DNA from 3 places in the Lachnoanaerobaculum sp. Marseille-Q4761 genome. Region 3 is predicted to be linked to each of the others. Evidence: predicted binding sites of a transcription regulator. Region 3 holds the regulator's gene; each other region holds the start of a gene.

Region 1 (3,291 bases), on a different contig from region 3:
CTGATATCTTTTACAAGACATATGGAAATTATACCGCTTGGAGATGATTTTGCTATAACTTTGGGAATAAATACAAGGATTATTTATTCTATTATGATAGTGGTTGCAGTCATTCTTATCTCCTTTGCAACTTCAGTTACGGGACCTATAGCGTCAGTAGCGTTTCTTTCAGGTCCTATAGCCTCAAGTCTTGCAGGAAAGGGAAAGTCAAGTCTAATACCCGCCGGTCTTGTTGGAACGGTACTTACTTTAGGAGCTGATCTGGTAGCATTTCATGCATTTCCGGTGCATTATCCTGTGGGTGTGGTTACAGGACTTTTAGGAGCACCATATATGCTTTATTTGCTGATAAGAATGAATAGAAGGGGTATTAATTAATGGGAAAACATATATTGGAAGCCAGAAATTTGGTTGCAGGCTACGATGGAAATGCAATTATAAAAGAGCTTGATCTGACTATACCGGAAGGGAAGATATCTGTAATTATAGGATCAAACGGATGTGGTAAATCAACTCTTCTTAAAACATTTTGCAGACTGAATAAAGTAATGTCGGGGAATATTTACTTGGACAATAAACCTGTTTCAGAGTATGATTCCAAAGAAGTATCAAAGATAATAGGTCTAATGCCGCAGTCTCCGCTTGTACCTGAAGGTATTACAGTTTATGATCTTATAAGTCGCGGACGTTTCCCATACCGTAAGTGGTTTAAGGGTATGGATACCAATGATTTTAAGGCAATAGATGAAGCGATGGAAACTATGGGTATAATCGAACTTCGAGATAGGGCGGTAGATGAACTTTCGGGTGGACAAAGACAAAGAGTTTGGATAGCTCTTGCCTTAGCACAACAAACAGATATACTTTTCCTGGATGAACCGACAACTTTCCTTGATATATCTTATCAGGTTGATATACTTGATTTGTTGGGAGAGCTTAACAGGAGTAAAAAGACAACGATAGTTATGGTTCTTCATGATATAAATCTTTCAGTACGTTATGCAGACCATATATTCGCCTTGAAGTCAGGCAATCTCTATGCCGAAGGTGATCCTGAAAAAGTAATAACTGAAAAGCTGATAAAGGATGTATACGGTTTGGAATGTAAAGTTATAGCTGATCCTACTTCAAATAAGCCTATGGTAGTACCTATAGGAAAATATAATAAGGTAGTAGAATATGCATGAATTCATCCTAATAAAAAGGCTAATTTTTTTAGCATATAGTTAGGTTTTGCTAATTTTTATTAATGGAATGTAAAGTATACGAAAATTTTATAACAATAAAATAAAGTTATGGAAAAAGAAGTTGTCAGGAATATCAGACAGCTTCTTTTGAATTAAACATTTTTATTATCTCTTAGTAATACGAAATATAAAAGTATATATAAGAAGAGAGGCAAAGTTTAAATATAGTATTGACAAAAAAATAACAATATTGTATTATACAAATGTGTTAAAAAAATAACAAAATATTTGTTTTATGATGTCGGAGGAAATATGGCAGATAAGAATTTTATTGTGGATAATATCGACAATTTAACTATCAAGATGAAAGAGCTGAGAGAGGCGCAGAGAGAATTTGCGAGCTACAGCCAGGAGCAGGTAGATAAAATATTTTATGAGGTATCTATGGCAGCCAATAAAGCAAGATTCTCACTTGCAAAGATGGCGGTGGAAGAGACCGGAATGGGAGTTTTAGAGGATAAGGTTATCAAAAATCATTATGCGGCTGAGTATATTTATAATGCTTATAAGGATACCAAGACCTGTGGAGTGATTGAAGAGGACAAGATATTCGGAATAAAGAAAATTGCAGAGCCTATAGGTGTTATAGCTGCGGTTATCCCAACAACCAATCCGACATCCACAGCTATATTTAAAATACTTCTGGCACTTAAAACCAGAAATGCCATTATAATAAGCCCACACCCAAGAGCAAAGGATTGTACAAACTATACTGCAAAAATGCTTTTGGAAAAGGCAGTGGAAGCAGGTGCTCCAAAGGGAATAATAGGATGGATAGATGTACCTTCACTTGAACTTACAAATGAGGTAATGCATGAGGCTGATATAATACTTGCGACAGGCGGACCGGGAATGGTTAAATCGGCTTATTCATCAGGAAAGCCTGCAATAGGTGTAGGTGCCGGTAATACTCCGGTAATTATTGATGATACCGCTGATATCAAGATGGCTGTAAATTCAATAATCCACTCAAAGACTTTTGATAACGGTATGATATGTGCTTCCGAGCAGTCGGTTACCGTAATGGACAGCATATATAATGAAGTAAAAAAAGAATTTGCATACAGAGGATGTTATTTCCTAAAGAAAGATGAGATAGATAAGGTAAGAAAGACCATTATCGTGGGCGGTTCTTTAAATGCAAAGATAGTAGGTCAGTCAGCATTTAAGATTGCCGAGATGGCAGGTGTTAAAGTACCTGAAAGTACCAAAATACTTATCGGTGAGGTGGAATCGGTTGATATAAGTGAGGAATTCGCCCATGAGAAGCTCTCTCCGGTACTTGCAATGTATAAGGCAAAGACCTTTGATGAGGCAATAGCCAAGGCGGAAAGACTTGTAGCGGATGGAGGTTACGGACATACATCGGCTATCTATATAGATGTCAATCAAAAAGAAAAGCTTGCTATACATGAAAAAGCAATGAAGACATGTAGAATCCTTGTAAATACTCCGGCAGCTCATGGAGGTATCGGTGATTTATATAACTTTAAGCTTGCACCTTCACTTACCCTTGGCTGCGGTTCATGGGGCGGTAACTCGGTTTCTGAGAATGTAGGCGTAAAGCATTTGATAAATATAAAAACTGTAGCACAAAGGAGAGAGAACATGTTGTGGCTTAGAACTCCTGAAAAGGTTTACTTTAAGAGAGGCTGTCTGCCGGTAGCACTTGATGAGCTTGGAAATATAATGCATAAGAAGAGGGCATTTATTGTAACAGATACATTCCTTTACAAGAACGGCTATACAGAGGTTATCACAAATAAGCTTGATGAGATGGGAATAAGACATGCCTGCTTCTATGATGTAACACCGGATCCTACACTCCAATGTGCAAGAGAGGGTGTAAAGGCAATGACATCATTTGAGCCTGATGTTATCATTGCTTTGGGCGGCGGTTCAGCTATGGATGCCGCAAAGATAATGTGGGTAATGTATGAGCATCCTGAGGTAAACTTTGAAGATATGGCGATGGACTTTATGGACATCAGAAAGAGAGTATATACCTTCCCTAAGATGGGACAAAAGGCATACTTTGTAGCGG
Region 2 (3,291 bases), on a different contig from region 3:
TTTATTATACTTTAACCCTATTCCCACTACCTTCTAAAGAGATCTCTAAGCTTTAACTTATCAAATGCCAACATCGCCCGGGCTGACCGGTACAAATCATCTTCCTCAATAATTTTTCTTTTGCTCAGCTCATTTAACAGCTTTTCATAGCCTATATATGCCCTTGGTACTTTTGCTATTCTTTTTTCTGCTGTATATATCACACATGGGTAAGCCAATGCCTCATTTATAATCTTTGCAGTAGTTATATCAAACCAAAAATATTCTTTTCTTTTTAGAGGAAACCTTGTTATTTCTATTTTCTCATTGTCAATTTTTATCTTGGTAAGCAACGCATATAATCCCGATACTAATCCGACAGTCAAAAAAAATAATAGCAATATCCACCTTGCCATCTTGTCCGTCTCCGGATTATCTGACGGTAAAGCTTTGCCTAGCGCCCAAAAATATGTAATCCCTAAAACTATAGGCATAAAACTGAAAAACAAATATACTAAACCCGGTCTTATTACTATTACATCATGCTTTGATTTCATTTTACCTCCCACCACCGGATTCTCACCGGTTTCATATATATTTTTTCTTTACCACTTACTTTAATATTTATTTTAAAGCATTGTAAGCTGTAAATCAAAGGCATTTGTTATTTTGCCAATGCTAAAATAACAAATACAACCATAATTTTTCATTCGGCATAAAAAATGGATTTAAAATCTACCCACTCCAATACTTGACAAAGAACCAAAAAAGCTGCCCCCAAACAGACTAAATATCTATTTGGTGACAGCACCTTTACTCATTATATATAAATCACTTACCAAGTCTTGCCCTTCCCAAGGCATCAGTGGCGATGATAGCCGCATACAGTTCATCAGGTGTTACATCACCTGCAAGGTTATGTATAGTTTCACCCTTTACACAGGCATTTTTAGATATTATACGGATTTCTTCATCTGTAAAATCTCCCAGTTCAGAAAGTGTTATAGGAAGCCCTACTTCAAGACAGAAATTCTGTATATCCTCAAATTCAGCCTTATCAGCACACTCCAGTGTAAGCTGTATCAAAGTACCGAATGCTACACAATTGCCATGATATGCCTCATGTCCACCTAATGAAGTAACTCCGTTGTAAAATGAATGTGGCGCCGCACAGTTTACATTATCCGCACCTACACCTGAAAGATAAACCGTTGCCTCGATAATGGCATCCAAAGCCGGAGTCACTACATTGTTCTCACAGGCGGTTATAGCGGCTTTTCCATATTTTCTCAATGTATCATAACATGTCTTTGCAATAGACATACCTGCCCTTGTAATTCCACCGCTTTCCAGACTTGGCGACTCTGTACGAAGTGAAGCCCTACCCTCAAAGTAAGTACCCAGAGCATCACCCATACCTGCAATCAAAAACTTTACAGGTGCCTTGGCTATAACACTGCTGTCAACTAAGACTGCATCCGGATTTTGCGGATAGAAAAGATATTTATTAAAACTTCCGTCATCATTGTATATAACGGAAAGTCCCGTACAAGGTGCATCTGTGGCTGCAACTGTAGGTATTATAACAATCCTCTTGCCCATATAATATGCTGTCGCCTTGGCTGCATCTACTGCCGAACCTCCGCCTACCGCAACAACTACATCAATCTTATCCGTTTCTACAATATCCTGCATTTTCTTTATTTCACTGATACTTGATATTCCACCAAAAACTTCATATCTGCGATAGTCTTCTTTTCCCTCAAAGCTCTTTTCAAGATCCTCATGGCAACTGTTGTAGCCACTTTTAGAACACACAAACAGCCATCTTTTACCCATATACTCCATTTCTTTATGAAATTGAAGTAGAGCTCCTTTTCCCTGTACATACTTTAGTGGTGCACGCATCATCCTTAAACGTTCCATAACAAACCTCCATTACTTGATTAAGCCTTGAAATAATGTCAAAACTTTAACATTTACTGCTATAGAACATTTTAACACATAGAATTTATTTTTCAAATAATTTTAATAATAAAAAGCAGCCGATTCTTAGATCAACTGCCTGAATTATATCGTATATAATATTAAAATAGTATTTCACAATTTGTATCTGCTAAAGCGATTTTACACTTTCTTCAAATTCCTGCTCTGTATCAACAAACCTATATGGTTCATACTCTCCATAAGCTGACGGTCTACTTATAGTAACCAATTGTATATTATCAGCGCCCATTTCTTTTATTATCTTTTTTTTGAAATCAACTAAATGTTTCCCATGAGAAGTCTGTAGCGCTATACTACCTATACCGTCAGCCTTCTTTGCAACAAGATAGCACATATTCTAAAGCCTCCCTAAACTCACTTTCTGTTCTGATTTTACCATTTTCATATTCTTTTCTCAATGTAAAACCTATATTGTTATCGTAATTTTTCTTATATGTATATTTATGTAACCAATTATTTATTTGGCGATCATAAAACGTATTATATTGAATCTCTATCGGATAATGATAATTACTTTCCTGAAAATATATATGTACTCCCCGATATCCATCATCATTTGCCTTACCTTTTGACATATCCGCAATTCTAATACCATCAAATTTGCCTATACTTAACAATGGTTTATAATCATCACATAAAGTACGAAATCCCAACAAATCATCAAATACCTTTCTCGCCTGATGATCCGGGAAATATCTATCATACTTTCGCATTGCGGATTGAATACTTTTAATCCTATAATCTGTAGCAATATTATAAAGCAAATCACATGAATCATACCATGCGTTTACATTATATATTTCATCCATTAATATCTTCTTGTCAAAATAATGCAGATTCTTTTTTAGATTTATTCCTAATTCAGATTTATACGATAATCTACTCAATAGTTCCGGTGATAGACCATCTTTTTTCAAAATTTGATTAATCATCTAATTACTATCCTCTTATTAATATACTATAATACTTATATTGATTTTTATATAAAGTACTCTATCGTCTTTTCCGGTGTCTTTTCAGTCCTTTTATTGTAGAGTATTACCGCCTCCCTGTTTTCAAACTTTCCAAGAGCATATAATAAATCCTGCTCCCTGTTGAAATATCCAAAAGGCACTATACGATTATATTTTAGCGGCTGATTAAGTACCAGCTTTACATCCCCCTCAGGAAGAAAGTGGGTATAGATATCATCACCGAACTCCTCCTCATAATATGGATCAAACATATATATTTTTTTCTCATCCACACCTGTCAGCAGAGCATAATGTGCTACATCATAAAAAAGTCTTACCACCACGACGCCAT
Region 3 (3,291 bases):
GAAAAAAGATGTTTTTCATCAAAACTTTTTGAGAGATTGTTTACAGAGAGCACATCCTTACCGCTTTCCTTTGAAATATCTAAAGAAAGTCGCATATTTTCTATATGAGTTTGCGGAGCTTCAACTCTTTCTATTTTCTCAAGCTGTTTTTGACGGCTTTCAGCTCTTTTTATTGACTTTTCTCTGTTAAATTGCTTTAACTTACTGATAACAGCCTCTTGGTGCCTTATTTCCTGCTGTTGATTTAAATACTCCTTCATTTTTGCATCAATCAACATTTGTTTTTTAGCTGAAAAGTCGGAATAATTGCCGCTATACATAGTTACGACACTGTTTTCTATATCTATGACCTTACTTACTATTTTATCAAGAAAATATCTGTCATGAGATACTATTATTACCGCACCCTTATAGTTTAAAAGATAGGACTCAAGCCATTCTATACTTCTTAAATCCAGGTGGTTTGTAGGCTCGTCAAGTAAAATAATATCCGGCTCTTCAAGTAATAGTTTGGCAAGGAACACTCTGGTCTTTTGACCACCCGAGAGAGTATTTATTTTTCTGTCAAATTCATTTTCATTAAATCCCAAGCCTTTTAAAATACCCGTAACCTTGCTTTTTGCGGCATATCCGTCCATAAGCTCATAATTATGTGTAAGAGCGGTATATGAGGAATATAATTCTTCCAAAGCCTCACCGCTAAGATGCTGCATCTGCTCCTGCATATCAAGCATTCTTTTTTCCATGCTTAATATATGCTCTATTACGGTGTATAATTCATCAATTATACTTAGTTTTGAATCAACATTATTTATTTGGCGTAAATACCCAAGCTTTGCATCCTTTGCCGGTATAACATTACCGCTATCGGCATGTTCTTCACCGATAAGTATTTTTAAAAGAGTGGTTTTACCGGCACCGTTTACACCAACTATAGCAACTTTTTCATGTTCATTGACTAAAAAGTTTGCATCTTTTATTATCTCATTGCTTCCAAAAGACTTTGAGATATTTGTGGCAGTTAAAATCAAAATTTGCCTCCTTAGTCTTATAATCCACATTAGTATAGCTTAAATATGTATTTGAATGCAAGGAAAATGGAACAAAACATTATGTGTATTAAGAATATAATAACTCAAGTGAAGAGTAAAATATAAAAATATTACTATATATATCTGTATTGACATTTATATTAATAGATAATATACTAATTGTAGAATTCTTAACAAATGGAATTGCTAAGCATATTTAGGAAGGATTAAACAGATGCTTTTGAGGGCATTTGTATCGGACTTTGATTTTACTTTTCTTATCTATTTTACATAAATCAATGTCTGAGGCGGAGTAACTATGGAAGAAAGAAAAATATCAAGGGCGGTTATATCAAGATTACCAAGATACTACAGATACTTGGGTGAGCTTTCTGAAGAGGGTGTTGAAAGAATATCCTCCAAGGAACTGAGTGAGAGGATGAAGGTTACGGCTTCTCAAATCAGACAGGATCTTAATAATTTTGGCGGTTTCGGACAACAGGGTTATGGATATAATGTAAGATATCTGTACAATGAGATTGCTAAAATACTGGGTATTGATCGCCAGCACAATGTTATCATAATCGGTGCAGGACATTTAGGTAAGGCCATTGCAAACTATGCAAATTTTGAGAGAAGAGGATTTCTTATTAAAGCAATGTTTGATGTGGATCCTAATCTGTTTAATAAGACCGTTCGTGGTGCAAGAATATATTCTCTTGAAAATCTCGAAAAATTTATAGCTGAGAATGATATACAGATTGCCGCACTTACCATACCGAAGACTCGTGCTATGGAGGTTGCAGACAGACTGATAAAGTCAGGTATTAAGGCGATTTGGAATTTTGCGCATACAGATCTTGTAGTTCCTGATGATGTGGTAGTTGAGAATGTGCATCTTTCAGAATCTTTAATGAGACTTTCATACAGAGTCAGTAATGTAGATGCAATACCTTTTGAAGGAAAGTATGATTAGAGGTATCGGAACCGATATAATAGAAATAGATAGAATATCAAGAGCAATAAAAAAAGATTTTTTTTTAAAAAAGGCTTTCACCTACAGTGAGATAGAAATGGCAAAGTCAAGAAATACAGACAGCTTTTTGGCAGGAAATTTTGCTGTAAAGGAAGCCTTTGTAAAGGCATTGGGAACAGGTTTTAGAGGTGTAAAACTAAAGGATTTGGAAGTGCTTAGAGATGATTATGGTAAACCTTTTATTAGAATATGTAATATGTCAAATGTTCATCTAAAAGGTATTGCCGTGGGAAAAATTCATGTATCTATAAGCAATACAAATTCACTTGCTATTGCAATGGTGGTAATAGAATCGGATTGATATGTGGAGAAAAGGATATGAGAGTTCTTGATGAAACTGCATTAAAATATATACCTGACAGAAAAAAGAATGCAAATAAGGGAAGTTATGGGCATGTGCTTGTTATTGCAGGCAGTACCGGTATGAGCGGTGCTGCATTTTTGAGTGCAATGGCGGCATATCGCTCGGGTGCAGGACTTGTAAGAATATTCACTGTAAATAAAAACAGAACAATTTTACAAACTCTTTTACCTGAAGCTATAATTACAACATATGATGAGAGAGAAGCCTTTGAAAATAAGGAAGGCTTTATAGGAAAGGTAAAAAAATGCCTTGACTGGTCAAGTGTTGTAGTACTAGGTCCCGGACTTTCCACAGATTATTATGCCAAAACCATAGTCGAATATGTATTGTCGGAATGCTATGTACCTATGATAATAGATGCCGACGCTTTAAATATTATTGCCGCTGACAATACACTTACAAAATACTATACCGACAATGTTATTATAACACCTCATATCGGAGAGATGTCCAGACTTATAAATATATCAATAGACGAGATATTATCGGAACCTGTAAAATATGCAGGTGAATATGCCTCTAAATATGGAATTACGGTTGTACTTAAATCTCATCAAAGCGTTATTGCCGCCAAGGATGATATTTTTATAAATAAATCCGGAAGTGCCGCTATGGCAAAAGCCGGAAGCGGTGATGTACTCTGCGGTATAATAGCAGGTATGTTCTGCCTTGGAATAGAGGATGATATGGCTGTGGCACTTGGAGTATTTATTCATGGCATGGCAGGCAGTCTTGCAGGCAGAAAATATGGAGAACACAGCATCCTTGCAAGAGAAATCATTGATAATATCGGAGAGGTGCTAAATAGAAGGAAGAAAAATGGACTCATATAGACGAGCTTATGCAAAGGTGGATTTAGA

What was found. The regulator Rex, encoded in region 3, represses fermentation and respiration genes when NADH is low (regulators of the CRP and FNR family bind a similar motif). The targets are predictions, from matches to a motif close to ATTGTTAANTANTTAACAAT.
Region 1: adhE (bifunctional acetaldehyde-CoA/alcohol dehydrogenase) is a predicted target of Rex. The motif match lies at 1,417-1,436, and genes of this name have one in related genera.
Region 2: J4O15_RS06930 (glycerol dehydrogenase) is a predicted target of Rex. The motif match lies at 1,940-1,959, and genes of this name have one in related genera.

The regions. Positions count from the first base shown of each region.
Region 1 covers NZ_JAGEKB010000001.1:1,541,463-1,544,753, forward strand. The annotation lists gene J4O15_RS07105 (FecCD family ABC transporter permease) at 1-378, shown strand, start outside; gene J4O15_RS07110 (ABC transporter ATP-binding protein) at 378-1,187, shown strand; gene adhE (bifunctional acetaldehyde-CoA/alcohol dehydrogenase) at 1,500-3,291, shown strand, end outside.
Region 2 covers NZ_JAGEKB010000001.1:1,502,838-1,506,128, reverse strand. The annotation lists gene J4O15_RS06935 (hypothetical protein) at 27-536, opposite strand; gene J4O15_RS06930 (glycerol dehydrogenase) at 811-1,905, opposite strand; gene J4O15_RS06925 (DUF6718 family protein) at 2,096-2,320, opposite strand; gene J4O15_RS06920 (hypothetical protein) at 2,292-2,918, opposite strand; gene J4O15_RS06915 (peptidase C39) at 2,966-3,291, opposite strand, start outside.
Region 3 covers NZ_JAGEKB010000003.1:52,054-55,344, reverse strand. The annotation lists gene J4O15_RS11410 (ABC-F family ATP-binding cassette domain-containing protein) at 1-1,031, opposite strand, end outside; gene J4O15_RS11405 (redox-sensing transcriptional repressor Rex) at 1,351-2,007, shown strand; gene acpS (holo-ACP synthase) at 2,000-2,368, shown strand; gene J4O15_RS11395 (NAD(P)H-hydrate dehydratase) at 2,386-3,264, shown strand; gene alr (alanine racemase) at 3,251-3,291, shown strand, end outside.